Regions from separate parts of the Paraglaciecola psychrophila 170 genome, predicted to be linked through region 2. Evidence: predicted binding sites of a transcription regulator. Region 2 holds the regulator's gene; the other holds the start of a gene.
What was found. Region 2 encodes FliA, which starts transcription of late flagellar genes. Its sites were predicted from a motif close to CTAAAGNTNNNNNNNNNNNNGCCGATA; they were not measured.
Positions count from the first base shown of each region.

Region 1: the regulator FliA is predicted to act here: its motif matches at 12,199-12,225, upstream of C427_RS03575 (VC2046/SO_2500 family protein).

Region 1 covers NC_020514.1:802,529-817,741, reverse strand. The annotation lists gene trhO (oxygen-dependent tRNA uridine(34) hydroxylase TrhO) at 1-887, opposite strand, end outside; gene C427_RS03625 (hypothetical protein) at 1,611-1,814, opposite strand; gene C427_RS03620 (DMT family transporter) at 2,142-2,471, opposite strand; gene C427_RS03615 (fasciclin domain-containing protein) at 2,925-3,428, shown strand; gene C427_RS03610 (hypothetical protein) at 3,858-4,295, shown strand; gene C427_RS03605 (BCCT family transporter) at 4,615-6,333, shown strand; gene C427_RS28705 (methyl-accepting chemotaxis protein) at 6,477-6,632, opposite strand; gene C427_RS03595 (RluA family pseudouridine synthase) at 7,182-8,870, opposite strand; gene C427_RS03590 (D-cysteine desulfhydrase family protein) at 9,216-10,217, shown strand; partial or broken gene C427_RS03585 (Na+/H+ antiporter NhaC family protein) at 10,324-11,641, shown strand; gene C427_RS03575 (VC2046/SO_2500 family protein) at 11,634-12,164, opposite strand; partial or broken gene C427_RS27010 (nucleotidyltransferase family protein) at 12,374-12,862, opposite strand; gene C427_RS03565 (DUF1295 domain-containing protein) at 13,100-13,981, opposite strand; gene C427_RS03560 (trypsin-like serine protease) at 14,287-15,213, shown strand, end outside.
Region 2 covers NC_020514.1:3,491,305-3,506,517, forward strand. The annotation lists gene metH (methionine synthase) at 1-786, opposite strand, end outside; gene C427_RS15260 (homocysteine S-methyltransferase family protein) at 796-1,866, opposite strand; gene C427_RS15265 (homoserine O-succinyltransferase) at 1,908-2,828, opposite strand; partial or broken gene C427_RS15275 (IS30 family transposase) at 3,089-4,056, shown strand; gene C427_RS15280 (DUF2802 domain-containing protein) at 4,156-4,566, opposite strand; gene C427_RS15285 (chemotaxis protein CheW) at 4,658-5,152, opposite strand; gene C427_RS15290 (chemotaxis protein CheW) at 5,178-5,891, opposite strand; gene C427_RS15295 (ParA family protein) at 5,888-6,667, opposite strand; gene C427_RS15300 (protein-glutamate methylesterase/protein-glutamine glutaminase) at 6,767-7,876, opposite strand; gene C427_RS15305 (chemotaxis protein CheA) at 7,943-10,048, opposite strand; gene C427_RS15310 (protein phosphatase CheZ) at 10,061-10,816, opposite strand; gene cheY (chemotaxis response regulator CheY) at 10,846-11,229, opposite strand; gene C427_RS15320 (RNA polymerase sigma factor FliA) at 11,287-12,018, opposite strand; gene C427_RS15325 (MinD/ParA family protein) at 12,015-12,881, opposite strand; gene flhF (flagellar biosynthesis protein FlhF) at 12,878-14,221, opposite strand; gene flhA (flagellar biosynthesis protein FlhA) at 14,267-15,213, opposite strand, start outside.

The DNA.
Region 1 (15,213 bases), 2.7 Mb from region 2:
CTCACTTGTTTTTCGCGCTCTCTGAACCTTGCAAGCTGCTCTTCACTATGTTTACCGTGACACTTGGGACAACTCACGCCTGCTTCAAATACGTCACTTTGTTTGTCTTGCTCGGTGATAGGCAGGCGGCACGCATAACATTGGTCATAATGGCTTTTTTCTAAATCGTGATTCACCGCCACGCGGTTATCAAACACAAAACAGTCGCCTTCCCATAATGTGTTGTCTTTAGGTACATCTTCTAAATACTTAAGAATGCCACCCTCAAGGTGATACACCTCATCAAACCCCTGCTCTTTTAGATACGCGGTAGATTTTTCACAACGGATCCCACCAGTGCAAAACATTGCGACTTTTTTGTTTTTGGCTGGGTCAAGATTATCTTTTACGTATTGAGGAAACTCACGAAAAGATTCTGTGTTTGGATTGACCGCATACTTAAACGTACCAATTTCAATTTCATAATCGTTACGAGTATCAATCAGCAACACATCAGGGTCGGAAATCAACGCATTCCAATCAGCAGGCTTAACGTAAGTACCCACTGTTTTAATAGGGTCAATACCTTCGACCCCCATAGTCACAATCTCTTTTTTGAGCTTAACTTTGGTGCGATGAAAAGGCTGTGTTTCATCAAGGGATTCTTTCACAGATATAGGTTTAAGCCGCTCATCAGCGTTTAACCATCCAAGCAATGCATCAATGGTTTGGCGAGTGCCAGACACAGTGCCGTTAATGCCCTCTTGTGCGAGAAGCAACGTGCCCCTGATATTATTAGACTCCATAAACTGGAGTAAAGGCTGGCGAAGTGCCTCAAAGTTTTTAAGCGTGACAAATTTGTATAACGCGCAGACGACGTACTTTGATGGTTCAGACGTAGTTGACATATTGACTACCTTGCGAGTTGGGGCGTAATCCCAGAGCAAAAATTGGTGCTGGATGGTAGCAGATTGTGTGGTTTTGCGCTAGCGCTAGGAATTTTTCATAACATGAGTATGTTATGAAAAATTGATTTTAAAGCATACGCTGGCGCTTAATGCCGTCCTTGGCTTTTTTCAAACGAAATCCCTTTCGCCCGACTTACTTTTTGCCTACAGCAGCATAAAGTAAGCAAAAAGTGCCGCTCGCCAAACTATGTTCTTCATCCAATTATTTTGGATATTTTGCAGGGTGAAACTGGATTCTTTAGAAGCACAGCTTCGCCCAGTTGAACATCTCGACAAGGACGTCGAGATTGGGTGCGGATCATCATGGACGTGTGATTGACCAAATTTAAGATTTTGCATTAGCGTCAATTAGCATTAATGCTAATTGCCCACTAAATTCACCAGATAATTGGCGAACAGACATGCAAGGGGTAGAGCAAAAGCATCGACTATGCCGACAACCGCTTTGGTGGCTCCGCCACTGCTTTTCCGTCTTTTGTGTAGTTAAGAACTTTTGTTGCGAGCGGTATTTCTGGTTACTCTTTTTTGCTGTTGACCATATTTACGGGGTAAATATGGAACAGCTTCAGCTGCCTTTAGGTAAAGTGCAGCTGAAGCCGAGCGGGATGATGGCGCGAAACATGCTTTTTATTTTTTATAAAGAGTTAAAGCGTGCGCTAACACCTATTCAAGTGACTCCTCAGCAGGCCATATAGAAAGAGCATAGTAAGCTTCATCATAACTGCATCCATGTTCCTTCATAATCAAAGAGCAAGCGTTACTAATATTGCCCTTAGATTTCTCTTCAATCACTTCAGTGGATAGTTTAGACGGGTTTGGATATTGAATATTTAGTTTGTGAAGAAGCAAACCAATTTTTTTATCCATACGTATATTTTGTTTCGTTATACCCTTCAATCTTGAGTCAAAAATGAATATTACTATGATAAAAAACGTAAGGTTAGTAACGAAGAAATAGTCCATTGTACATCCTTTTCTAGTGAGGTGAGAAAGCCTACAAATGAACTCCATTTGTAGGCTTGTATTTAATAACAAGTATTATTTTTATGCGTGGTACCCGTTGCCAACAATTAACAATACACCTAAAGTAATAGAGTACCCAATCATATAAAAGGCTAAAAACGTTGATAAAATTAGCGACAATGGAGCCAAAGCCAACTGTTTTTTATCTTTGTTTAATTTCTTGTTATTTTTTTAATGACTTACTGTCTTTGAGAATACATTAATAACTACAACACCAGCTAAAATTAATACCATACCGATAATTGCTGGTAAATCGGGTATTTGTTTATACAAAACTGCACTTATTGATGCAATTAAAATGATTCCCATTCCAGCCCAAATTGCATAAGCGATACCTACGGGAACAGTTTTAAGAACTAAAGACAGGGAGTAGAATGCGATGGCATAACCAATTATACAAATAATGCTAGAAGTAAAATCAGAAAAACCATTTGACGCTTTCAGTGCTAATGTTGCTACAACTTCAGCGCCAATCGCAATTGCTAAATACCAGTAACCCATACTCAACCCTTTGATAAAAATATAACAATATTAAAAGCCAGAAAAGTTCCATGTTTATACACGGTCCCCCCCCGACGTTCTACATTTCTCAGTTCTATCAACACCCCTCCATATTAAAAGAACTAATAGGACAGTCATCGTAAGAGGGTAGCTTAACCACCAATACCAATACATTTCTCACTTCAATAAAAACATGAGTAAATATGGCTTGACCTATACATTATCAGAACAACGGCTTGTAAAGACTTAAGCAAAAACCGCCTAAAAAGGTATTTGAGTACTAACATAGACACTGCTTGGTGTAGCAGATACCATCGATAATCTTCTTATAAATAACTTAAACCAAAATTGCATTCAAATGTCCATCTTTGTATGCAGTGACTGATAATATTTTACCGAACCAAAACGTTTGATGGATTAGCAACTTTTTCATCTGCAAAATAAGGAGCATTTATGAAAGTGTTTTTAACAAAGTTTATTTCAATCGCGGTATTATCCTTAACCTATATGTCTACCAGCGCATTAGCTTCACACCACAATTCACAAAGGCTAGATATTTTCGAAACCGTAGTGGCTGATCCTTCACTTACCACTCTGGTCACCGCCATAAGAGCAGCTCGTCTGGAAGGTACTCTTAAAGGAAAAGGGCCATTTACCTTATTTGCCCCTTCTAATGCCGCTTTTGTAGAACTATCTGAGGGCACTTTAGGAGATCTATTAAATGTAGAGAATAAACAAAAACTAGCAGCCATACTTACTTATCATGTTGTTGCAGGGAAGATGACGGCAGCGGATGTGGTGAAGTTAAATAAAGCGAAAACAGTACAAGGTGACGACATTGTTATCGATAGCTCAGATGGTGTTAAGATCAACAACGCCACTGTGATCAAGACCAACATCATGACCTCAAATGGTGTGATCCACATTATAGATAGGGTTATCTTACCTGAAATCTAATATATCTCTGCTCATAGCCAGAGCGAATGAAATTAGAAGGAGTCGGAGTCACATTAAGCGGAATTAACAGATCAGCCACCGTAAAAGTGCAAGGCAATTGGCATTGCCGATATCCGCTTTGGTGACAGCGCCACTGCTTTCTGCATTTCAGGTTTCAACAACAATAGACTTATTTTAAGACTCACTGTTGACATTTCTTTCATTCATTCATACGCAACAGATATCATTCATCTTATCCATAAAGGCGGATGAATATATCATTGTAATAAAATCCAATTCATACGGTCTGTTGCAGTGTCTGCTAACAAGTAATATGCAGAAACGACGCTTATAAGGACGTCAGCCGTGCTTTTGGCTATAGCCTCAATCCAATCAACTAGCGAATAATCGCTAATTTTTGTCTAAAATAATACAAATCAAGGAAATTACATGAGTGAAAACATCACTAACGAACCCATCTCTAATGATATTCGTAACCGATTAAAGTGGTCTTTATTGGCGTTAAGATTGGGGGTGTTTGTTGTCATGTTAATGTGGACCATAGACAAGTTTGTTAACCCCGGTCATAGCATCAAAATCTTCGAACAATTTTATGCGATTTCAGGTTTAGGTGAAAACATTGCCTATATTTTAGGCGCTGCGCAACTTGTTCTGGTCTTAGCCTTCGTCGCAGGTATTAAAAAACGCATCACTTACGGACTTATCTTTGTATTACATGGTGGTTCAACCTTGTCTGCATTCTCCCAATATTTTGATGCGTTTAATAACCTCTTGTTTTTTGCCGCATGGCCAATGTGGGCTGCCTGTTTTGCCTTGTATTTATTGCGTGATGCAGACACTAAGATGACAATAGGTAATGCGGCATAAAACAGTTAAAACATCTGATGGAGCCAAGCTATATAATAAGTATTCTTATAGCTTGGACCTTTATGCGATGGTGAAGTTAAGGATTTTGATTTTCTCTCGCCTCAGTGCTCTGCTACTGGTTTGCGTATGAAGGATGTCCTCACACAGCAACAAATCACAATGCAATTTCCTGAACTTTTTGCCATCTATGGGTATGAGCTCTAGTTCCAAAAACAAGGCTATATGTCATGAATGGCACAAGCGTGCTATCTTGGTTGGCTAGTTATTTCATTTGGGTGTCTAGTTAATCCCAATAAAAATAGTCAATGGGAAAACAATCATGACACCAAAACCAGCTTTAACCAGACTTCCAATTAAGCTCGCGACAACTGGTTTTTATCGTGGATTCAGTATAGATGTGACCGTTGTGAGTAAAGTCGTTATTAGTGCTCTTGTTGTTTGGGCCATCTTTTGGCCAGTCCACGCGGATAAGATACTCGGGGATTGGAACACGCTTATTCTGGCTAATTTCGCAGCTTGGTACATCTGGGTTGTCGCCTTGTTTGTTATTGTATGTATAGGCTTGGCTCTTTGGCCCGCGGCGGGGCGACTTAACCTTGGGCGCCCAGGAGAAAAACCCGAGTTTTCGAATTTTTCATGGTTTTCTATGATGTTCAGTGCCGGAATTGGTGTTGGCATGCTGACATGGGCAGTGGCTGAACCCGTTACCCACTTCGCCAATAACCCCGAAGTTATCCAAGGATTAACCACCGGCAGTGCCCAAGACAATGTCCGCATGGCCTTCAAGTGGTCATTTTTGCACTGGGGAACAGGCGCATGGTCATGCTACGCGATAGCGGGATTGTCGATGGCGTTCTTTAGTTATCGCCGTGCATTGCCATTGACCATTCGTTCATCGCTGACGCCGTTGTTTGGCAAAGCACTGTCTGGCCCACTGGGGCACTTTATCGATATTGTGGCTGTTGTTGCGACCATTTTGGGTGTGGCGCAGACTCTTGGATTTGGTGTAGAGCAGTTTGTTGCAGGTCTGACGCGGATTGGCATTGGCGGCTTAGTCAATGCCGAAGGCACCGCAACTACATTTGGCATTGTTTTCGCTTTAATGATAATCATGGGAGCTTCAACGTTGTCTGCTTTGTCTGGGGTGGGCAAAGGCATCAAATGGCTGTCTAATATCAACATGTTCTTGTCAATCATCCTACTGGGATTCTTTATCATCTTCGGCGCCACGTTCTTTGGTGGCAATGCGATGATCTTTGGTATTTGGGATTATATTATCGCACTACCAGAAATGAGTTTTAATGTCTGGAAGACAGATGGTGTTGCAGGGTCAGAAGCATTCTTACTGACACAATGGCAGGGGTGGTGGCCGGTGTTTTACTGGGCATGGTGGATCGCATTTGCACCGTTTGTAGGATTATTTCTTGCACGAATTTCACGGGGGCGCACGGTCCGTGAATTTGTACTTGGAGCAATGTTAGTCCCATCACTTATGTGTTTTATTTGGTTCGCTTGGGCTGGAGGCACTGCCATCGATCTAGAACTAAATGGTAGCGCTAACGGTGTCATATTTGATGCGGCTAATGCTGACAAAATATTTGCGATGACTGAATTTATGCTGACGCCAATCAGTGAATGGTTAGCTTGGGGTATGGCATTACTAATTGTTGTTCTGTTAATGACGTTTCTTGTCACATCAGCTGATTCAGCGGTGTTGATAGTGAATACCATCAACGCAGGTGGCGACGAAGGCCCAAAAGCTCGGCCACATATCCTATTCTGGGGTGTAGCCCTTGGGCTTGTGGTTGCAGGCCTGTTGATTTCTGGAGGTACTGGAGCCATTAAAACGGCGATGGTCATTGGCGCACTACCGTTTTCGATCGTGATGGTATTGATGTGTTTTTCACTGGTTTTCGCGATATACAGTGATGGTCGGCGCGAGGCTGCTGGCGTTCAGACCACGTTTGCAGTTAATCGAACCAAACCTGTAGAAGAAGCTAAACATGATCAAAAAGAAACATATTTAGGGTCAAGGTAAACTTGGACTCAAAGCACCATATGCGCCAACGTGCCCAATAAGCGAAGTCGATATTCTTTGTTTGCTTCAATCACATAACTCACATCATAGGAGGCAAGCTTTCCTACTTGTGAGGTAAGCGCAGAAATACGTTCGCTAATACTTTACAATTGATATTGCACCACATCACTAAATTGGGCTGAACGAGTAGATAATTTACGCACTTCGTCTGCTACAACAGCAAAAATCAGACCGTGTTCACCCACACGGGCTGCCTCTATCGCAGCATTCAATGCTAAAAGATTGGTTTGAGATGAAATACCATCAATGTCTTGGATTCTTTGCTGGGTTTCATCAAGTGTTGACGCGACTTCGTTATCAAGCTATGTATTCTAGATTTAAAATCATTTGTAGTCAGTTCATCATCAATAATATCTAAAGAATTATGATTAGAAGAGGTAGATGACACGTCATTTTGTAAAACATACCAAGCTGACAAACCAGCATCAAAGAAACTAAGGAGACGATAGTCAGAACAATCCAATTTTTGGGTTGCACATTTCACCTAATAAAAATCATGTGAACTTTACGACTAATAACGAACCAGTTGAGATTAGTTATAAATCACATAAACCTATTGGATTTAAAATATCTGAGTCTTGTACTAAAAGTAATGGGTGTTTTTACGGATATTTAAATTAAAAGATAATATAAATAGTAAGGCGATATAGGTGTATGCCTATGTTTGGCATGCATCTAAGGGAAGAAGCGTTGATTCTTCTATTCGAAATATTAAGAGTCATTTGCTAATAGTTCACTTAATAATAGTTCACTTGCTAACTGCTTAACCTATTAAAGGATGTCATCACTTAAAACTTCGCATCGACCTTAAATGACATTATTTTTTTGCTAATAGGATGTTTAATTTTTAAGCTTTGCGCGTGCAAATGTAAACGGCTGGCGCGGGTTCCATATAAATCGTCACCTACTATGGGCATATTCAATCCCAAAGCATGAGCGCAATGTACTCTGAGTTGATGAGTGCGACCGGTGTATGGTGTTAACAGTATTCTGGTTTTATTTTTCTGGGGATAACGTTCCAGCACTTGCCACAACGTTCTGGCTTGTTTGCCATTTTGATAACATACAATTTGTTTGGGTCTGTCGTATAAATCCCCCCGTAAAGGCAAATGTATCTCACCTTCATCGTTAAGCGGCAAACCTTCAATCAAAGCTACATATTGCTTGTGGACGTCTCGAAGGATAAATTGTTTTTGCAGGTATTTGTTCGCCTGCGGATTGAGTGCTAACACCATTAAGCCTGAGGTAGACATATCCAGTCGATGCACAATGAGTGGCCCGGTAGCATCAGGGAATTGGTTATTTATTCGTGAGTATACAGAATCAGATATGTCTTTTCCGGGTACGGATAAAAATTCAGAGGGTTTATTTATAACTAAAATATCTTCATCTTCATAGATAATATCTAGACTTTTACCTCGTGCATAATTATAAAGAAACGGATTTTCATCCAACTGCATACCGACCAACATATGTTTTAAAATAGGCTGACATTTACCAATGCACGCAGGGTAAAACTGCTGATGTTTTTTGACTTCTGATTTTGGCGAAGCTCCCCACCAAAACTCAGCCAGAGCCAATGGGATTAGGTTATGTTGAAACGCATAATGCAATAATTTAGGCGCGGCACATTCCCCTGCCCCAGCAGGAGGTGTTTTAAGTGCGGTATCTGCAAAAATATCGAGTAAACTTTTTGGCACTAGGTCTTTATTCAAAAACTGATATTGGGAAAATATTCTATTTTGCAAATCAGCTGAAAGCGTTTTACGTTGAAGTTTTACCTCTGCTATATGCTCATTTAAGCCATCAAGTTTTGTCTGCAATCGGCCAATAGATTGTTGCCACTGACAGGTAAAATCTTTTAATCGCCATTTATCATAAACACTTTGTTGAGCTAGCTCTTTGAGCCCATTATCTGTAGTGGTTGTGTCCAGGTCATGTTGTAGAGTGTGGCGCTTAATTTTGCGGGCTTTACGGTTTTCTACTAATTCGCCCCTTAACTCAGATAACTGCTGGGCATGCGCCGCTTCTAATGTGCTTAGCTCTTGTTTTATAAATGATAGCCGTGGTGCGTTTTGTAACGCTTTAATCTTTTCATTAAGTTTATTAATAGTGACCTGTTCAGGTAAAAAGAAACTATCTTTAGCCAATAAATCAAATACCGGCGGCACAAAACCTTGGATTCGACTTTGCTTTGCTAACTTACCTGAAAAAGCGGATATAAAACCTAGCTCCCCCCCCGCATTCTTAACCAATAACACACCAAACATTTTACCAATGATATTATTGGGGTCATCCAACAAACCAAAGTTGTGTTGCCACTGAGTTTGAGACACAAGGTACGTCTGTAATTGTTCTGCCGCCAATACACATAGAGGGTGTGGCTGATAATAAAAAGGGAAAGTGAAACATTCGGGTAAGGCATAATTCTCAATACTCGAAGTGAAACTCGTAAAACAAGGATCTTCTTTTTTCATACCCATTCCCCTGAAATCCAGCATAGAAACGTGTTCTTAAATGCTAGATGTTATTTACGAATTCAACCAAATATGTAGAGTAATTTGCAATATTTACGATGTGAACCTAGATGATCCTGATATTTATTTAGCTGTCACAAATGTGGACTTCAAGTAGCAATACCACTGGAAGTCCTTTGAAATCGAGACAAGTTCCGAGCATATAACTTAAGGCCAGGGCGTGTTTTTAAATAATTAGGAATGAATCAGGTCCGTAACACATGTATTTGATAACGTTAAAGTAGATATAATAACTTACCCATGATTGTATACTCAAATAAAATAACCGCTAAACATGGATACTAGATGAAGCTGAAGCATATTGAGAAAACGTCGTTAGGTTTTTTTCCTACTCCTCTGGTTGAATTATCTAGGTTAAGTGACTTTTTGGGTGGACCCAAGATATTTATGAAAAGAGATGACCTGACAGGTCTGGCTTTAGGTGGAAATAAGACCAGAAAGCTAGAATACATATTGGCTGATGCGTTAAAGCAAGGTTGCGACACGGTCATTACAGCAGGTGCTGCTCAGTCGAATCATTGCCGTCAAACCGCCGCCGCCGCTGCCAAGCTAAATTTAGAATGTCATTTATTGTTAGGTGGAGAAGCCCCGCCTGAGGCCCAAGGCAACCTCTTATTAGATCATATTTTCGATTCTAAGATTCACTGGACAGGATCAAATCGGAAAGGGGAAGACATAGCCCGCATATTTGCAGAACTCAAAGCGGCAGGTAAAAAGCCCTACTTAGTCCCATATGGAGGTTCTAATAAGTTGGGGGCAGTATCATTTATTGATGCTGTTGCAGAGTTGCAGCAGCAAAATAAAGGGCCTGAATTTTCTCATATTGTGTTTGCTTCAAGCTCAGGTGGTACTCATGCGGGTTTAATTTTAGGTAAACAAATTTACAAAAAAACCTTTGACTTAGTGGGTATCAATATCGACAAAGATACAAATACTTCACTGCCATTTGATCAACTTATTGCACAGCTTGTTAATAGCACCGCAAAACTCATAGGTCTTGATTATACATTCTCAAAAAATCAGCTAATTTTAAATTCAGATTATGTGGGTGATGGTTACGGCATTGTTGGACCACAAGAAAATGAAGCAATTGCATTAACCGCCAAGCTTGAAGGCATATTATTAGATCCAGTTTATACTGGAAGAGCCATGGCCGGGCTAATGCATCTTATTCGTTCAGGAAAGATCAGCAAAAATGACCACGTCCTTTTTTGGCATACCGGTGGAGCGCCTTCCTTGTTTGCCTATTCAGATGATTTAGCTTTTTCTCAAGCAGATGTTTGTTAGAAGGGCGAAATAGCTGCCTAAATAATTTTTAACCTATTGCCACTCCAGCCCTTTGCTATAAAATTATTTTTCTGTCTTAGTTGATAAATTTTAAAGGTAAGTCTTGATGGAAGAAAAGTCTACGGGCCGTTTTTGGGGGTTAACACCCATATTGTTATTTATGCTCTTAGTGATTGGTAGTGGTGTGTTAACCCAAAATTTTTCGACCATGCCTATTCTGGTTGCTTTTGCGATATCGGCGGGCTTTGCGTTGCTACTCAACAACTCAACATCAAGTTTATCTATGACTGAAAAAATTGATGTTTTTTGTAAAGGAGGGGGTGATAAAACTATCATTTTACTGGCGTTAATCTTTTTACTGGCCGGTGCTTTTTATGCAGTCACAATCGACATAGGAGCCCGTGATGCCACCGTCAATTGGGCACTCAATTATGTTCCAACCGCCTACTTATTACCTGGTTTATTTGTGATAACCAGTTTTATTGCCTTCGCCATGGGTACATCTATGGGCACGATTACCGCCATCACACCTGTTGGCATTGGCCTAGCTGAAAGCCTAGGTGTACCGATCCCACAAGCGGTAGGTATAGTCATTGGTGGTGCGATGTTTGGGGATAATTTATCTTTTATTTCTGACACAACTATCGCCGCCACACGTACTCAAGGAGTGCGACTTAGTGATAAATTCAAAGCAAACTTAGTGATTGTTTTACCCGCGGCACTGTTAACTGCACTGCTGCTTATGTTTGTCGAAATTGACGGTGGCGCGGTGATCACATCTAATGATTACGATGGTTGGTTAATATTGCCTTATATTTTAATCATTGGCTGTGCACTATTTGGGGTTAACGTAATAGGTGTGTTGGGCGTAGGTATTGGCAGCGCGTGTGTGATTGGTTTAGCGAAAGGGTTATTTACGTTTCCATCAATGTTGCAGAGCATACAGAAGGGCATGGGATGGATGCAAGATATGGTTGCTATTGCGCTCATGATCGGTGGCATAGTGGCATTAATGAAAGCTTACGGTGGCATCCAGTGGTTGGTTAACAACATCACCAAACGCATCACCAGCAAAAAAGGTTCTGAATATGGTACTGCAGTCTTGGTCAGCGCATTAGATATAGCCACGGCCAACAACACAATTGCGATAGTCTCGACCGGCCCGATTGTCAAAGATCTAGGTGCAAAATATAATTTAGATCCAAGGCGCACAGGCTAGGCTTGTTAGATATTTTTTCTTGTGGATTTCAAGGTTTGGTACCTTATGGAGGGCAACTGTTAGCTGCTGCTAGCCTTGCAGGTTTATCACCTTTAGCGCTAACGCCTTATTGCTGGTATCCGATGCTGATTTTAGTTTTGGGGTTATCGCTATCGCCACGGGGTTACCGAAATTCAAGAACAAATCAGTAGATGATTTTAGCTGACGTTATAAATTGCTTGAGTAGAAATGGGTTCTAGCTCCTGTAAAATGTCATACAAGCCAGTTTCATCTATATTAATCACTTTTTCTTTGGCTTGTTGCATACGAGTTTGGGTATTCACACTGCAGTTGGCAATAACGTCTTCATTAATGGCATCTGGTTTGTTGTATTGTGACAAAGGTTCAGGATGCATCGCTAACCACAGCTGAGCAGAGTGTAATTGGCCACTGTAGATTAACTGACTGGTGTGCTGGCAGGTTTGCCAGTATGCATCGTTGGCGCTTAATGGATTGCTACGATAATAATTGAGATCACTTGTAACCTCTGCAATTTGATCTATCTCTTTTGTCGCGTCTAGATGAGGTCGATGCATGCAGTTTTGTTCGAGCATCGCCACCATTAACGCAAATTTTGCCCCCTCACTCGCAGCACGATTAATTGTACCGTTTAGTTCATAGTCACTCGATAATAACGCTTTGGTACTAGCATTAAGATCTGGTTGACTTGTATTGACCGAGTCGAGCAAAAAGTTATCACTGAAAAAAAAGAAGTTAATTAGTTATCGCGTTTAATAACAAAGACTTTAGGTATAAATGTTCAAATTTTGAAGGGCGCTATTAGAAGGAATATTTACCACAGAGGAAAAGAGGTCACAGAGACAAACGACCCAATAACTTTTTTACTTTCTCTTCCTCTGTGCTCTCTGTGCGCGCAGCCTCTGTGGTTAAATAACTTTTACTTTTTAATAACTAATTTAGGCCACGTTGTTAGCCAACACTTTTTTTTAACTCGTTGCCAAAAAGTGTGTTCATCTGCTTTTAGGTTGAAGGTGATATATCCTTTAAACAGAGACGTAAGACCAAAAGGAGCGACAATGGAAAAATTGCCATATTTGTCAAGTTTTACAGCAACTGCAGTTTCTTGCTCTGGCCAAAATGACATAGCATCAGCACTGCTAAGATACTGACTATGTTGACGTTTAATATGCATTAATACTTGGTTTTTCACTTGCCAATTGACCATTGGCAGCCTTTCTTGTAATTAACGAATAGCTTTTTTGGCTAGTTGACCTTGGATGTCAGTTTGGCAGTAATAAATAACATCCACATCATTCAAGTCAGTCTTTTTATTATGCAAATCATCCCATACTAAGTTACGCACAAAACCGGCAGCCACCCAACAATCAGGCAAGCTCACAGCAGCTAATGCATGCAAAATGTCCATTCGAAGTGGATCATCTTCAAGTAGACTCCGAAGCTTGTCTTGATACATCTCAATCAATGTTGTTATCCCACACGTTCAAAAAGCTATTTTAACCACAGAGGAAAAAGAGGTCACAAAGAAAAAAAGAAGAAAGACGATTTAATCAATCTTTTGTTCTTATTTTTTTTGTGCTCGGCGCCGTTGCTCTCAGTGCGCGCAGCATCTGTGGTTTAAATATTTGTCTGTGTCTTTAAAAGACTACCCAAACAGTTTTGGGATTAAAACAGGCGTGCGTTTCTTGTAATCTTGGTAAGCTTGGTTGTCTTTCCAGCGCTTTTGCGCTTGTTCTTCTTGCATCGGTATACCGCTAATTTTGGTCAGTAATACAATGACAAATATCGGAGAAACGAGCGTGACTAGCTGCCATTCATTCAACGCAGGGTAGGCAATGATGGCGACACCAACCCATAACAAAATTTCACCAAAGTAGTTGGGATGACGTGAGCGTGACCATAAACCTGTTTGTATAAAGTCACTATGAGTATTTTTTTGCTGTTTAAAAATACGTTTCTGATTGTCAGCTATCGCTTCGATAGAGAAACCAATCGACCATACGACTAACCCCACCAAGCCTATCCAACCAAAGTGTGTTTTGTGTCCCGATGTAATAGCTGCAATGGCTGCCCCTGAAGTTAGAAGTACCCATAAACCTTGCACAGTCCATGCGATAGAAAAGCGCCAAAAATTAAGTTTAATATCATCAAAACGGCTATCTGAGCCTTGTTTGCGTACCCTTAAAAATAAGAAACTGGCCAAGCGGATTGCCCAAATGGACACCAGACAAGTTAAAATTATCGAGCGTAAATCATGTTGTTCACTTTGTATAAAAGCAAAGATGACAACAGCTAGATAAGTAGCACCACCGGTTAGATCATAAAAGTGTTCGGTTTTCAGTAAATATGCCGGGATCAACGCTATCCATTGCACAATAAACGCAATTAGCGCACAACAAGCAAAAATCGTCAGTCCAGTGTCAAGATCAGCGCTCAACAATTGGCCGCCATCGCTACCTCCCCATACAATACCTATGGCAATGAAGAAAACTATAAAATGGATGATGAAGGCACGAAAAAATTGCATGAAACTGAATATCCTTGTATTTTTTTAGGGGTTAATGATTGTTGTACATTATTATACCGTCGCTGTATAAAAAAAGTTCTTTTGAGTAATTATATTCTAACAAAAAACATAGCTTGGTTATTGATAGTTATCTTGATATTTAATGTGTTTTGAAATGAATCCAGCAAAACCAAGTGACTTTAATCATTAATCTAGTTGAAAATTTGAAAATAAAAATCGACTATAGCGGTCTGTTACCTTTGTGTACGCAACTTAATGTGACCAAATGCAGTATAAAATTAGTGAGCAAGTCAGTTGGAGTATTTATGATGAATAGTTTTTTGAAAACGGGGATCACCTCAGCATTATTTTTTATATGTGGCTTTGCAGTCGCGGCAAAAAGTCCATTAATACCTTACAGCAAAACAAATAGTCAAATTGCTGAAACACGCATCGTTGGGGGCGAAGAAGCCATTCAAGAAAACTGGCCATGGATGACGGCATATGTAGGAGTTTTCACTAACTTTTTGACGTCACTGAGTGTCAACAACGTCATTTACGAAACAAGATCCTTTACGTCTGGTGTTGGTGGTCAAGTCAGCGGTGAAATCATTGCTTGCGGAATTGGTGATGCAGTATGTGTTGATGCAACCGGTAATGTGTGTCTGATAGAACGCGGCATAGTAGATTTTTCTGAAAAATCAGATAACTGTGAAGCCGGTGGCGGTATCGGTGCCATTATTTATAATAATGAAGAAGTTGACAATATCACTGGTGGCACTTTAGGTGAAGATTACACTGGCACTATTCCTATTGTTGCAGTGAACCAAAAAGATGGCTTAGCTCTTTTAGAACAAATAGGCAATATTGCGTCGTTAGCAGTAAGTGAGACCACCGAATTGCAACAAGACGCCTCATGTGGCGCTTCGTTTTTAGGTGATAAATGGGTCCTTACTGCAGCTCACTGTGTGGATTCTGAAAACGCCAATCAGTTTAAAATGAATGTTGGTGAATATGATTTATCTAATGGGGCCGAAAATGCTATTGATATCGCTAATATCTATATTCACCCGCAGTATGACGCAGATGCCATTAGTAACGACATTGCACTTATAGAACTTGCATCTTCTTCAGACGCTGTCGGGGTGAAAATAGCGGATCCTGATGTCACAGATCAATATGCCATTGAGAATAGCTTGGCAACCGTTGCTGGCTGGGGTGGTCGAGCAGGTTATGCTCCAAACGAGGGGCCG
Region 2 (15,213 bases):
AATGCCCATATCCATACCGGCTTTAATAGCATGATATAAAAATACCGAATGCATCGCTTCGCGCACAGGATTATTGCCACGAAAAGAAAAAGATACGTTGGATAAGCCGCCTGATACGTGAGCATGGGGCAAATTTTGACGGATACGCCGAGTTGCATTAATAAAATCGACAGCATAATTGTTATGCTCTTCAATCCCTGTGGCTACTGCAAAAATATTTGGGTCAAAGATAATATCTTGTGGCGGAAAGCCGATTTTTTCAGTGAGTAGTTTATAACTACGTTCACATATCTCGAATTTACGATCTTCAGTATCAGCCTGACCTTTCTCGTCAAATGCCATCACTACTGTGGCAGCACCATAACGCTTTAACAGCTTAGCTTGATGCAGAAAGATTTCTTCACCTTCCTTTAAGCTAATAGAGTTAACAATGGCTTTACCTTGCACACACTTTAAACCTGCCTCAATAACCGTCCATTTGGATGAATCAATCATGATAGGCACCCGAGAAATATCAGGTTCCGAAGCAATCAGGTTCAAAAATCGTGTCATGGCTGCTTCAGAGTCCAACATGGCTTCATCCATATTGATATCTATGATCTGTGCACCGTTTTCGACTTGCTGACGAGCAACATCTAAGGCTTTTTCATAATCATCGTCTAGGATCAAACGCTTAAACATCGCAGAGCCGGTAACGTTGGTTCGTTCACCCACATTGATAAAATTCGCTGAGGTCTTCGCGACGACAAGAATGGGTTGCTCAATATCTACTTCATTTTCACTCATCACAACCGCCTAATGGACAAAAGGTTCTAAACCAGACAGGCGCATTTTCACCTCTCGTTTTACTATTTTTCGAGGCGCGTAATCTTTTACCGCATCAGCCAAGGCCGCAATATGTTTTGGTGTACTGCCGCAACATCCACCCACAATGTTTAATAATCCCGCCTCTGCCCACTCTTTAATGTGCGCAGCCATTTCGTCACTTTGCATGTCATATTCACCAAACTCATTAGGTAAACCTGCATTCGGATGTGCGGAAACAAAACATTCAGCTATCTGAGATATTTCATCCACATATTGACGCAATAAGTCAGGGCCCAATGCACAGTTTAGGCCAAAAGAAAACGGCTCTACATGATTCATCGAATAATAGAAAGCTTCGGCCGTTTGACCAGACAATGTTCGACCAGAAGCGTCGGTAATGGTGCCTGAAATCATTATTGGTAACTTATAACCCAACTGGTCGAAAACTGTTTGTATCGCAAACACCGCAGCTTTAGCATTCAAGGTATCAAAAATGGTTTCCACCATAATCAAATCTGCACCACCTTCAATCAGTCCGTGGGTCGATTCAATATAAGCTTCAACCAACTCATCAAAAGTAATATTACGTTTAGCGGGGTCGTTTACATCAGGTGAAATAGAGGCTGTGCGACTAGTAGGCCCTAACACACCTGCTACAAATCTAGGTTTGTCAGGTGTTTGTCCAGTAAATTTGTCTGCCGCTTTTCTGGCTAATTTTGTCGCCTCGACATTTATCTCTTTTGCCAACCCCTGCATATTATAATCGGCCATCGAAATAGAAGTGGCATTGAAGGTATTAGTTTCAATAATGTCGGCTCCCGCCTCAAGGTAAGCGCAGTGAATGTCGTAGATGATCTGGGGCTGACTCAGTACTAATAAATCGTTATTACCTTTGACATCAGAATGCCATTCAGCAAATCGTTCACCGCGGTAATCTGCTTCTTCAAATTTATATTCTTGGATCATTGTGCCCATGGCACCATCAAGTAACAAAATACGCTTACTTGCTGCTTCTATCAGTTGCACTTCAAGTTGTTTTGGGACAATTCGCTGACTCAATGTCATTCCTCTTCTTTACTTCGCTATATAAATACACTTTTTTACTCAGAAAGTTGAGCCAAGTCATAAGGGGTATTTTGGTAAACATAATAATTTAACCAATTAGTAAACAATAAACTGCCATGAGCTCGCCAACTGACCATAGGCTCTTTAGTGGGATCATCATCAATAAAGTAGTTTACTGGGATTTGCGGTTGACCATTAGTTAATAAATCTCTTTGGTATTCTTGTTTTAAACTCTCAGAATCATACTCAGGATGCCCAGTAACAAACACTAAACGTTTATCTTCAGAAGCAATTATATAAGCACCACCCTCATCTGACTTAGCCAATACATTCAGTCCAGGTATAGAAGCGAAGTCTGCCATGCTTATTTCACCAAATCGTGATTGTGGTGCATTAAAAGCAGGATCAAAACCTCTCAATAATTCATCATGCTCATTTTGCACAAAATGCCGATAAACACCACTCAACTTATGCTCCCGAAGTTGCCTGTTTTTACCAAAATAATGATAAATGGCTGCATGAGCCGCCCAACATGAGAATAAAGTAGACTGCACATTTCGACGGGCCCAATCCATAATAACCGTCATCTTTTCCCAATATTTTACATCTTGATAGGCAAGGTGCGCGAGCGGTGCACCAGTCACAATTAACCCGTCATATTTTTTATTGACCACATCATCAAACTCTACATAAAAATTATCCATATGTGCCGCGGGCGTATTTTTAGGTGCTTGGTTATCAATACGAATTAAATCAATATTAATTTGCAAAGGTGTATTCGAGAGTAGACGTAAAAATTGCTCTTCAGTTTCCATTTTATTCGGCATTAGATTCAAGATACCCACTTCCATAGGTCTAATATCTTGTGTCGCGGCTCTCTGGGTATCCATAACAAAGATTTTTTCTTTGTCGAGCACATTTTGTGCAGGCAAGTTACTTGGAATTCTAATCGGCATATAGGATCTAAGACTGGAAATGTTGTCAACAAACTTGGCTTAATACACTAAAAAAGTCAACATCTTTACGTCTAGACGTCTAAATGAAAAAATATAAAAATGTAAAAATTAGTCTTAGACAGGTCAAAGAGCTCGTAAAATGCATTTTTCTAATTAAATCAAAACTTGGATTCAAATAATAAGTGCATAACTTGAACGGGTAGAAAAGACGGTCAGCTGAATATATGCTAATCGCTTTTTCTCCGGCAAGAGATGCAACATTGAAAACATATAAACAACTGACCTATGAACAACGATGCCAGATTTATGCTTTAAGTAAAACAGGAATGAGCCAAAATAAAATATCCAAACAACTAAAGGTTAGTCAATCAACCATTAGCAGGGAGTTTTCCCGTAATACAGGCAAACGAGGCTATCGTTTTAAGCAAGCTCAAACATCGACAGACACACGCCGATTAGTCGCTGTAAAGCCATTAAATTGACAACAGCACTCATTGCATTAATTGAGTCAAACTTACTACGAAATGGAGTCCAGAGCAGGTGTCTGGGTGGCTTAGGGAGGACCAGAGCATCGACATTAGTTATGAAACTATTTATCAGCACATTTGGTCTGACAAAAAATAGTGGTTATTTATTCCAACATTTACGTAGGAAAGGTAAAGCTTATCAATCACGTAGTAAGGATAAACAAGCTGGCAGAGAGTTTATTAAGAACCGTATAAGTATCGATGAGCGTCCACACGTTGTTGATGATAAAAGTAGAATGGGTGATTGGGAAATTGACCTCGTTATTGGCAAAGGTCACAGTGGCGCACTGGTCACGATTGTAGAGCGCAAAACGAGTTTTACCGTTTCGAGACGTGTAGATGACAAGTCAGCAAAAACAGTCACAGCAGCCACCATCGCCTTGTTAGCGCCGTTTAAAAGCGCTGTACTCACGATTACAGCGGATAATGGTAAAGAGTTTGCGTACCGTGAACAGATGACTGAAAGTTTGAAATGTGATGTGTATTTTGCAGACCCTTATTGTTCGTGGCAACGAGGCTTGAATGAAAATACCAATGGTCTATTACGACAATATTGGCCGAAATCAACAGACTTTAAAAAGGTATCGCAATCAGCCGTTCAAGATGTAATAGTCAATCTCAATAACAGACCAAGAAAGAAACCAAATTATAAAACGCCAGCCAAACTAATGGCTGAACACATGGTGGCTATAGCTGCTTAGAGGTTATGCACTTCAAACTTGAATCTGCCAAATCGCAAAAATATGGAATCTGAACTAATCAACAAGACTAATATTGGACACATTTAAAGTTATGGGAATTTATCTTTGATTATTGTGTAGATTAAAGAGAAGTTCAGCCTCTGCCGCGGGCATATCGCATTCACGCATCAAATCCTCAAGGCTAGCACCTTCATGAATAAGTTTTGCACCCTTGCTGTAAAAGCGACTTTGCGAGTCTTGTTCGACGAAGTTTTGCTGAGTTGACTGTAAATTATCGACTTGCTGAACCAGATCTTTGACGCGACTAATCACACCATAATTTCCACTACGGATTTCATGTATTTCTTCACTAAGGTGAGTCACTTTTTTACTTTGTACAGAGAGCATGTTGCTTTGAGCTACGATAGTTTCAAGCTGATTTTTATAACGTTTAAACAGTACAATCAATAAAGTCAAACAAGCTATAGAGACAATCAATGCTATTAAGCTTAGTAATAATGTAAAACTCATAATTATCTCTAAAAGGACTATAAGACACGGAACACTATAACGTAAGCAGGAATACTTCGCCGTAGTGAAACGTGTGAACTAAGTATCATGCTTAGATATTGGTAATTTCGGTCCACTCTTCGTCATTCAGTAATTTATTTAAGTCAACTAAGATAAGTAATTGCCCATCTCTGTTGCTAACGCCCTGAATAAACTTGGCACTTCCTTCAGTACCCACATTCGGTGCACTGTCTATTTCTGAAGACCGTAGATATACGACTTCTGCGACACTGTCGACCAAAATACCGACTACTTGTTCATCAGACTCAATGATTACTATACGAGTATTATCTGAAATATCCGACGAAGGTAACCCAAAGCGTGATCGCGTATCGATGACGGTGACAACGTTACCCCTTAAATTAATAATCCCCAAAACATAATCTGGAGCGCCTGGTACTGGAGCTATTTCGGTATGACGCAGAACTTCTTGTACCTGCATAACATTTATACCGTATGTCTCTTCACCTAATTTATAGGTAACCCACTGCAACACTTCATCACCGTTTGCGGCTACTGTATTACTTGAATTTCTGTCGTCACTCATTCCCATTGCTCCGGCCCAAAATAGGCTAATCGTTACTGCTTAAACCTTGCTTCAACATGTTAATCAACTGCTTAACATTCATCAAGGCACACATTTTCTTTTTAATCATGCCAGATAACCATGAGCGACTACCTTCAACATTTCGCCATTTCACTTCATCTGGTGTCAAAGTTTCAGTGGCAACTAACTTTTCACAGCCTAATCCCCAACCACTTTCACCTAACACTATAAGATATTTATATTCTGTTGTTCCAGCTAACTTATCCGAAGATTTTTCTGGCATTATCCATTTGGCGGTATCGACTACATTATACTTTTCATCACGGTGCAACAAAACGCCTTTAAACCAAGCAGGTTTACCAAACAGGGGATTGACACTCTCAATCTGGTGTATCCCACCTAACTCCGTCAACGGTACAGCCAATGTCATGCCTGCAACCTCAAATAATAACACCTGAAACTCCCCTTCAGGAATAATAGGTTTAACGACTTTGCTCGGTGTATTTACTGCCACTAGCCTTTTTTCGACCTGAGGTTCCAGAACTTTAGCAATCACTGGAGTGGTTTCAACAGGCTCTGCTGCTGGTTGTATAAAAGGCTCGGTTCTTGGAACTGGTTCAGTCTTAAACAACTGCTCAACAGACTGACGTTTAACATCATCAACAATAGTTTCATCTGTCAACAAGGCTGACATGTAATCTTCCATCACATCTTCGTTAGCGAAGGGATTACCACTCATCTTTTTATTTCCAATTTTTGTAAGTGACTCAGTAGTTTAGCATAAGCAAAAACCCCTCGGGATTTCGGGCAATACACAGATGGCGGACTTTGTGCCTGACTGGCATCTCTAAATCGTGTATCAATTGGAATTAACCCAACCCACACACCCTCTTTGTAGGTGCGGATCAATGTGCTATAAGACTCAGTTGCCGCATTGACACGTTTGTCATACATTGTTGGAACTATGGTATAAGCAAAGGTTTTGGCTAATGATTTTTGCATAATTTCCATGGAGTGCATCATTCTATCCAAACCTTTCAAAGCTAAAAACTCGGTCTGCACTGGGATAATAACCCTGTCACAAGCCGCTAAAGCATTAATCATCAACACCCCTAAAACCGGTGGACAATCAATAATAGCGTAGTCAAATTCATCACTAATTAGCTCTAAAGCTTGCCGTAAAATTAGTCCCATACCACTTTTTGTGCCTAACTTTCTGTCTAACGTCGCTAATGCCATTGTCGCTGGCAAAATGAATAAAGAGTCCAATTTTGTCGGACATAAACAATTTAAAACATTCTCTTTAGTAACTGACTTTCCAGCTACAAATATGTCATATAGGCTAGTAGATAATTGTTCTGAATCAACACCAAAATAGTAACTTAACGAAGCCTGTGGATCAGTATCAACCAATATTACTCGCTGTCCACTTTGCGCTAATAAACCGCCAAGGGTAACAGTTGTGGTGGTTTTACCTACACCACCTTTATGATTTGCGACCGTCCAAACTACCAAACCTGTACCCACATTTTAAGAATTATAGTTTGAGAAAATTTGAAGACATTTAGATCAATATTTTTATTTTGAAAAAACACCCAAAGTGCTCCTTTGATCCTAATCTAGTATTTCGTTCTTTATATGACTCGCCATATGAGCAATATCATAATTCGCTTGGGATATATTGGCTATAGTAACAGCCTGAGGCATACCATAGACTACGCAGCTCTGCTCATCTTGCGCCCATATTTTAGCACCTTTGGCTTTTAACTTTTTACAACCTTCACGGCCGTCAGCCCCCATACCCGTTAAAATAACAGCGAGTACATTACCTGAATAAACCTGAGCCGCAGATTCGAACGTCACATCAACACTTGGCTTATAAGTAGCAGAGGGGAAACATTCTGGATCAGAGATGACAACTCTTGCATTCCCCGCTCTTCCCTCTATGGTCATTTGTTTACCACCCGGCGCGAGATAACATACCCCGGGGGTCAACATTTCGCCATTAGCGGCTTCTTTTACTGTTACATCACATAAATCATTTAGGCGCTTAGCAAATGCCTGAGTAAATGAACCTGGCATATGTTGTACCATTAACACAGGAACAGGGAAATTAGCGGGTAATTCCGTTAAAATTTTCTGTAAGGCTACTGGTCCTCCTGTAGAAGTGCCTATAGCAAGGCAAGTATAACGACTTGACGTAGCCGCGCCGAAAGTAGACTTCATACCTAGCGTTGTTGTTTTATTCACAACCTTCGTCGGTAAGACTGTTGTAGTGTTGGGTGCTAAGGAGCGTGTTCTTAAAAAAGAACTTGCTCCAAACATCCTTCTACCGCATAGCGCTTTAACACGATTCTGAAGTAGTAAAATGGCTTCTTTTCTATTTAGAGCAATATCTTCGAATTTCTTTGGGAGAAAATCTAAAGCACCTGCATCCAATGCGTCCAATGTAGCTTGTGCTCCTTCTTGGGTAAGTGATGAAAACATAATAATAGGCACAGGGTTACTGGCCATTATTTTCTTCACAGCAGTTATACCATCCATGACAGGCATCTCTATGTCCATGGTTACAACATCAGGCCTTAAAGAAGCAACGAGTGTTATCGCTTCCTGTCCATTTTTAGCCTCACCTACTACCTCTAATTCACAGTCTTCTTCAAGAATCTGTTTAATTCTGCGACGAAAAAAAGTTGAATCATCAACTATTAAAATCTTATAAGTCATTTTCGCCTATCATACCTATTTGTCTAACTATCAATTTCATATTAGGCGTATCAAGAACATAATCACCTATGATTTTTTGGCGGCATATCTTTTTAGCAAACCAGGCACATCTAATATCAATGCAATACCACCATCACTGGTTATGGTCGCTCCTGCCATGCCAGGGGTACCTTGAAGCAATTCATCTAGAGGCTTAATAACCACCTCTTCTTGGCCAATGAGAGCGTCAACAACAAATCCAAGTTGTTTTGTACCAATTTGCACTACAACCACGTGTCCTTTGGTTTTATCAATATTAACTTCTCCTCTTGCTAACCATTCTCCCAAATAAAATAATGGAATAGCTTTAGAGCGAACAATCATCGTTAACTGGCCATCAACAGTATTGGTTTTTCGCATATCAAGATTGATAATTTCATTCACAGACCCTAACGGTAAAGCAAACGTTTGTTTGCCTATCACTATCATCAGCGTCGGTAATATTGCCAAGGTCAATGGTACTTTTATCTCAAGTGTTGTACCAATGCCCATCTTAGAATCAATACTGACGGTACCATTTAGCTGATTGATTTTGGTTTTCACCACATCCATGCCTACACCACGACCTGATACTTCAGATATTTCTGTTTTAGTTGAAAAGCCTGGTGCAAAAATCAAATTAAAGGCATCAACATCAGTCATTCTTGACGCTGCATCAGCATCCATAACCCCACGAGAAACCGCAATTTCTTTCAGTTTTTCTGGGTCCATGCCTTTACCGTCATCTATAATGCTCAGCAAAATATGGTCACCTTCTTGTGACGCAGTTAGCTTAACGGTACCCATAGTTGGTTTACCTGCGGCCTTCCTCTTTTCTGGCATTTCAATGCCATGGTCAACCGAATTTCGAACCAAATGCACTAAGGGGTCAGCCAAAGCTTCAACCAAGTTTTTGTCTAAGTCTGTTTCTTCGCCTTCTAGTACAAGCGTTATTTCTTTTTTCAGTGTCCTTGCAAGGTCACGAACAACACGCGGAAAACGACCAAATACTTTCTTAATAGGCTGCATACGCGTCTTCATAACAGCGCCTTGCAAATCGCCTGTTACTACATCTAGATTAGCAATGGCTTTGGCCATGCTTTCATCATTTACATTGGTGCTAAGACTCAGTAGTCGGTTTCTCACTAGTACTAGTTCGCCAACCATATTCATAATTTGATCTAGGCGTTTAGTGTCAACCCTTACGGTCGTTTCACCTTGCGGAGGAGCTGCAGATTTTTTTTCTTCTTTTTTGGCGATTATAGGCTGAGCTACTTCTACTTTATCAGGAGGGGTAATAGCCTTTTTGACTTCAGGTGGTTCTATTGCTGGCTGCGATTCTTTAACAGAAAATGACTTTTCAGAAACGACTTCAGCTGGGCCTTTACCTTTGCCGTGAAGTTGATCTAATAACGCTTCAAATTCATCATCAGAGATGTCGTCACCAGATGGGCTTGGCTCAGGTGCAACTGGCGACTCTTTTAACTGTTCAGTGTCAGCTTTATCTTCACCCTTAAACTGACCTTTGCCATGCAATTGATCAAGAAGCGCTTCGAATTCATCATCACTGATATCTTGATCATTTAAAGAGGTTTCTTCTGGCGCTTTATCTTCCTTAGCACCAGGTGCGTCATTACCATGCAACTCATCTAACAAAGCCTCAAATTCTTCTTCACTAAAATCACTGGAGGCTGCTGATTCATTGGCAGTGGTTATATTGACTGCAGATTTAGGCTCGCTTGCAGCCGCAACTTTGTCAAATAATTCAGGTTTACTGAGTCTGGTGAGAGTATCGATAAGGCTCTTTTCAGCAGCTACCAGAGGCTCACCAGCTTTGACTAGATCAAACATTTGCACCACTTCATCCGTGGCTTGTAATATCACATCCATGAGCTCATGCGTAAGAGTACGTTGACCATTACGCATAACATCAAACACGTTCTCTGCACCATGACAAATATCAACTAACTCAGTCAGTGATAAAAATCCGGCCCCCCCCTTAACGGTATGATAACCCCTAAAGATAGCGTTCAGGAGATTCGTATCTTCTGGATTATTTTCTAATTCGACGAGCTGTACTTGCAATAGCTCTAAGATCTCACCGGCTTCAACCAGAAAGTCAGCTAGTATTTCCTCGTCAACATCAAAAGCCATCTTATAGCCTCCCTAAAATCCCAGACTCGAAAGCAAATCATCTACGTCGTCTTGATCCGACGCTACGTCTTCTCTGCTGTCGGCATCCAATATTGGACCTTCAGCCTTAATCATATCGGCTTCATTCTCAGAATTGTTAGGCTTTTCAGCAATCTCAGCAACATCTTTATGTTCAACGCCGCCAAACATAGTGAGCATGTAGACTAAATTATCTTCAACTTCTTTAACTAACTCGATAACTCGCCTGATGACTTGGCCAGTTAAATCTTGATAACCTTGGGCCATGAGTACTTCAGTCAACAGGCCTGTCAATTTAGCTGAGTATTCACTACCATGTTTAAGAAAACTATCCATTTCCTTTACAAGTAGATTAAATTCTCCCAATTGCAATTCTCGTACAATCAGTTTATTCCATTCAGGCATAACATTGACTATTCCATCATGCAATTTCTCTGCTATAGGCATACATGAATCCACCAAATCCATGGTTTTATTTGCTGCATCTTCAGTCGCTTCTATGACATACTTAAGTCGTGTTTGAGCATCTGGAATATCCACGTTAGCCATATTCACTATGCGAGGATCAAGTTGAAAGTTATTCAATGAATCATGAAGTTGACGTGTCAATTTACCCACTTCCGCAAATAATTCAAACGAAGTTTGAGCGCCAGTAGATTCAAGTAAATCTTGAGCGCCTTGGTTATCTCCATTTTCTATTAAAACCACTAATTTTTTTGCATCTGCAAGAGAAATCGGCGAGGTTTTCATACAGTCTTTCCTATCAGCTTAGCCTGAACTTAACCAAGTCGTTCAAAGATTTTTGCTAATTTCTCTTTTAATGTTGCAGCAGTAAAAGGTTTAATAACATAACCATTTACCCCAGCTTGTGCAGCAGCAACAATTTGTTCCTTTTTCGCTTCGGCAGTCACCATCAAAACAGGAATATGTTTTAAGTTAACATCTGCACGGATAGCTCTAAGCAAATCTATTCCTTGCATGCCAGGCATGTTCCAATCAGTTACCACAAAATCAAAATCGCCTTGTTGTAACATTGGCAATGCAGTATTACCATCATCTGCTTCTTGTATATTTACAAAACCAAGATCTTTAAGTAAGTTCTTGATAATCCTTCGCATTGTTGAAAAATCGTCAACAACGAGGATCTTCATATTTTTATTCAAAACCACCTCCGGTGAGAGTTCTAACACTCAACTTAAAACCCAACTTCATTGCTATAATTATTTGTCGTTTGAACGCCAGTATTGCATGCGAGACTTAAGTTTAAGCATGGCTTGGCTGTGTATTTGGCTCACTCTGGATTCACTAACATCCAGTACTTCACCAATTTCCCGCAGATTCAACTCTTCATCATAGTATAGAGATAATACAATTGCCTCACGCTCTGGTAACGTCGTAATAGCATGAGCCAGTGCCTTTTGAAACGAACCTTGAAGAAAGTCTTCAAAGGGCGTATCTGAACCTTTTGTTTGTTCTGTCGTGATCACATCTTCAGTTACCCCTAAGTCTTCCATGCCAATGATTTTTCCAGCATTCACTTCATTTAACATTTGGTGGTAACTTTCAATACTAACTTGTAATTTTTCAGCCACATCTAAATCGCGTGCGTCACGACCTGTTTCTCGTTCAACTTGATTGATAGCTTCTGTTATTGCACGGCCATTCTTGTGCACAGAACGTGGAGTCCAATCCCCTTTGCGTATTTCATCTAGCATAGATCCCCGAATCCGGATCCCAGCAAAAGTTTCGAAACTTGCTCCCTTACTGCCATCAAAATTTCGTGATGCTTCTAATAAACCTATCATACCCGCTTGAATCAAATCGTCCACTAGAACACTGGCTGGCAAACGAGCAATCAAATGATGAGCAATTCGCTTGACTAACGATGCGTGTCTGTCAACCAAATCATTCTTATCGGCAAATTGTTGATAAGCAGCAGCTTTACTGTTCACCTTTTATCACCCGATACATTTTTGGTGACCAGTTGTTCAAGGAAAAACTCCAAATGACCACCTGGTTGATTAGGGATGGGCCACTCTATCGCTTTTTTAGCAAGCCTTCGAATAGCCATAGCTGCAGGCGAGGTAGGAAATGCTTCAACTATTGCTTTTTGTTTTCTAACCGAATTGCGCACATTTTCATCAAATGGAATAACGGCCACAAGTTCTAGTGCCACATCCAAAAATCGATTTGTCACTTTAGTCAATTTAGAAAATAATTCATCGCCTTCACGCATACTACGCACCATATTGGCGACAATTTTAAAACGGAACACGCCATGTTCTTTATTCAAAATTTTAATCAGCGCATAGGCATCTGTAAGAGAAGTTGGTTCGTCACAGACCACCATCATGATGTCCTGAGCAGCTTTGGAAAAACTTAACACCATATCTGAAATACCAGCCGCAGTATCAACGATTAACACATCAACTTGCGATTGTAGTTCGCTAAAAGCCCGAATAAGACCTGCGTGTTCCGTAGGAGTAAGCTCCGTCATAGATTGGCTACCAGACGTTGCAGGTGCAATTTTGATCCCGTAGGGGCCTACAACTAGTACCTCATCTAAAGTGCACTCGCCCGATAATACGTGAGATAGGTTTTTTTCCACCCGTAGACCTAAAAGTACATCAACATTAGCTAAGCCTAGGTCGGCATCCAACACCATGACTCTTTTGCCTTGTTGGGCAAGTGAGATAGCGGTATTAAGGGTAACATTTGTTTTCCCAACCCCTCCCTTCCCGCCTGTCACGGCTATCACTTTAATTAATCTAGATTGATTCATTCTTCTTAAGCTACTTGCTTGATCCTCAATCATACTGCTACTGCTGCGTTATTTATGTCATTAGCTCTATTATGAATTAAACCGAATTTTTTATAAAGCTTCGCTGCACTAGTAATTAAAAATTTTGTACTTGCAGATTGCAAATCTTCTGGTACGCGTTGCCCGTCAGCCAAATAACAAATTTGTAATTTGTTCTCAATTGCCACGCTGATTACCTCTCCTAAGCTGTAACACTCATCTAATTTAGTCAATATACACCCTTGTAAAGAAATCTGTCGATACTCATTTACAGTTTGTTGCATGACGCGGTACTGACAGTTAGCCTGCATCACTAAGTAATGTCTGATATTAACACGGGTGTTCTGTTTCATAGTATCTAACTGTTTGATTAGCCTAGCGTCTTTTTGACTAAACCCTGCAGTATCTACCAACACTAAACGTTTATTTCTAAATTGATGAAGTAAATCTGATAATTCATTTGAATTTTGTGCTTGTTTAACACTACAGCCAATGATTTTTCCATAGGTAGCGATTTGTTCGTATGCACCTATCCTATAATTATCCAAGGTTATAATCGCCACTTGGTCAACGCCAAACTTATGTGCCGCTTGAGCTGCAAGTTTGGCGATAGTAGTTGTTTTACCGACACCTGTTGGCCCCATCAATGCAACCACACCCGGTTGAGATAAGATATCATCATGTTTGGTTTGTAACCTATTAGCCAAAAGCTTAAGAAGAAACAGCCAAGATTGCCTCTCATCGGCAGATTCTGGCGCATAAGACAACACTTCTTCAGCTAAATTATCCGAAATCCCCATTTGCTGTAACCGTTGTAATAAATATCCATGCAGCGGATGTTTGCGATTCTTTTCTTGTTCAATTAACCCAGATACCTGAAATTGCAAAATGTGCCGCAAAGATGATAACTCTTGACGCATTTCTTTAAGAGCATCTTGTTGTTGGTTATTTTGTTGGTTATTTGGCTGAGAAGAATAATGTGCATGGGAAGATGCAGAAATAGCACTGTCTGAATAAACTTGTGGCTGTACTACAGAGACCGGTCTCACTTCTTTAGGGATAGAGGTTGAGGCAGATTGGGACTGTTTTTCTAATAATGCTTTTAAACTATCAGGCCCACTGTCACCAATAATTTCACTCAAAGTGGGGGGGGGTCTAGAAAGGTTAGCTTGAACTTTGAGCTGATCTTTTTTAGGCAATAACTGCTCATCAGGTTCTTTGTCATAGGCGGCTATTATCTCGATACCGTCAGCATGCTTTTTATTTGACATAATAACCGCCTCACCACCCAACTCATCTTTCACTTTTTTGAGTGCTTCTCGCATGTCTTTGCCATAAAAACGTCTGATTTTCATATATACCCCTTAAATACCAACACTACGTCCGAGCATCCCGTCAGATTATTGACCCACGGCACTGACAATTTTGATTTGTTTGTCATCAGGTATTTCCTGATATGACAACACATGTAATCCACTCACCGAGTGTTTTAAGAACTTTGACAATACCGGCCTTAACATACCTGAAGTCAATAAAACTGAAGGCTCACCTGCTAATTCTTGTTGTTGAGCAGCTTCATTTAATGAGCCTTGTAAACGTTCTGCTAATCCAGGTTCAATTCCTGCGCCATCCGCTCCACCAGCTTGAAGTGACTGGTGCAACATCTGTTCCAATTCTGGAGCTAATGTAATGACAGGGATTTCAGCCAAACCACCGTTTATTTCTTGAACTATTAAACGTTTTAGAGCAATACGCACCGCAGACACCAACACGTCAGGATCTTGGCTTTTTGGACCAAACTCACATAACGTCTGCACTATGCTACGCATGTCTCTAATGGGAACACCTTCATAAAGCATAGTTTGTAAAACTTTGACTACAGTGCTCAAAGGCAATATATCAGGCACTAAACCTTCAACTAATTTAGGGTTATTTTTGGCTAACAAATCCAGCAGTTGTTGCACTTCTTCATGACCTAACAATTGATAAGCATTGTTGGTTAATAATTGACTTAAATGTGTGGCCACTACCGTGGCTGCATCTACCACTGTATAACCAAGAGTTTGGGCGTGTTCTCTTTGATTGGCTCTAATCCATACAGCATCCAGTCCAAAGGCGGGATCTTTCGTCGCTTTGCCATCTAGCTTGCCAAATACTTGTCCCGGATTAATCGCTAACTCATCATCATGACTCAGTTCAGCTTCACCAACCGTGACACCTAACATAGCGATAGTGTAGTTATTCGGACTTAAATCTAAGTTATCGCGAATATGTACCGGCGGGATCAAAAAACCCAGTTCTTGCGATAATTTTTTTCGCACGCCTTTAATACGCGTGAGCAGTTCAC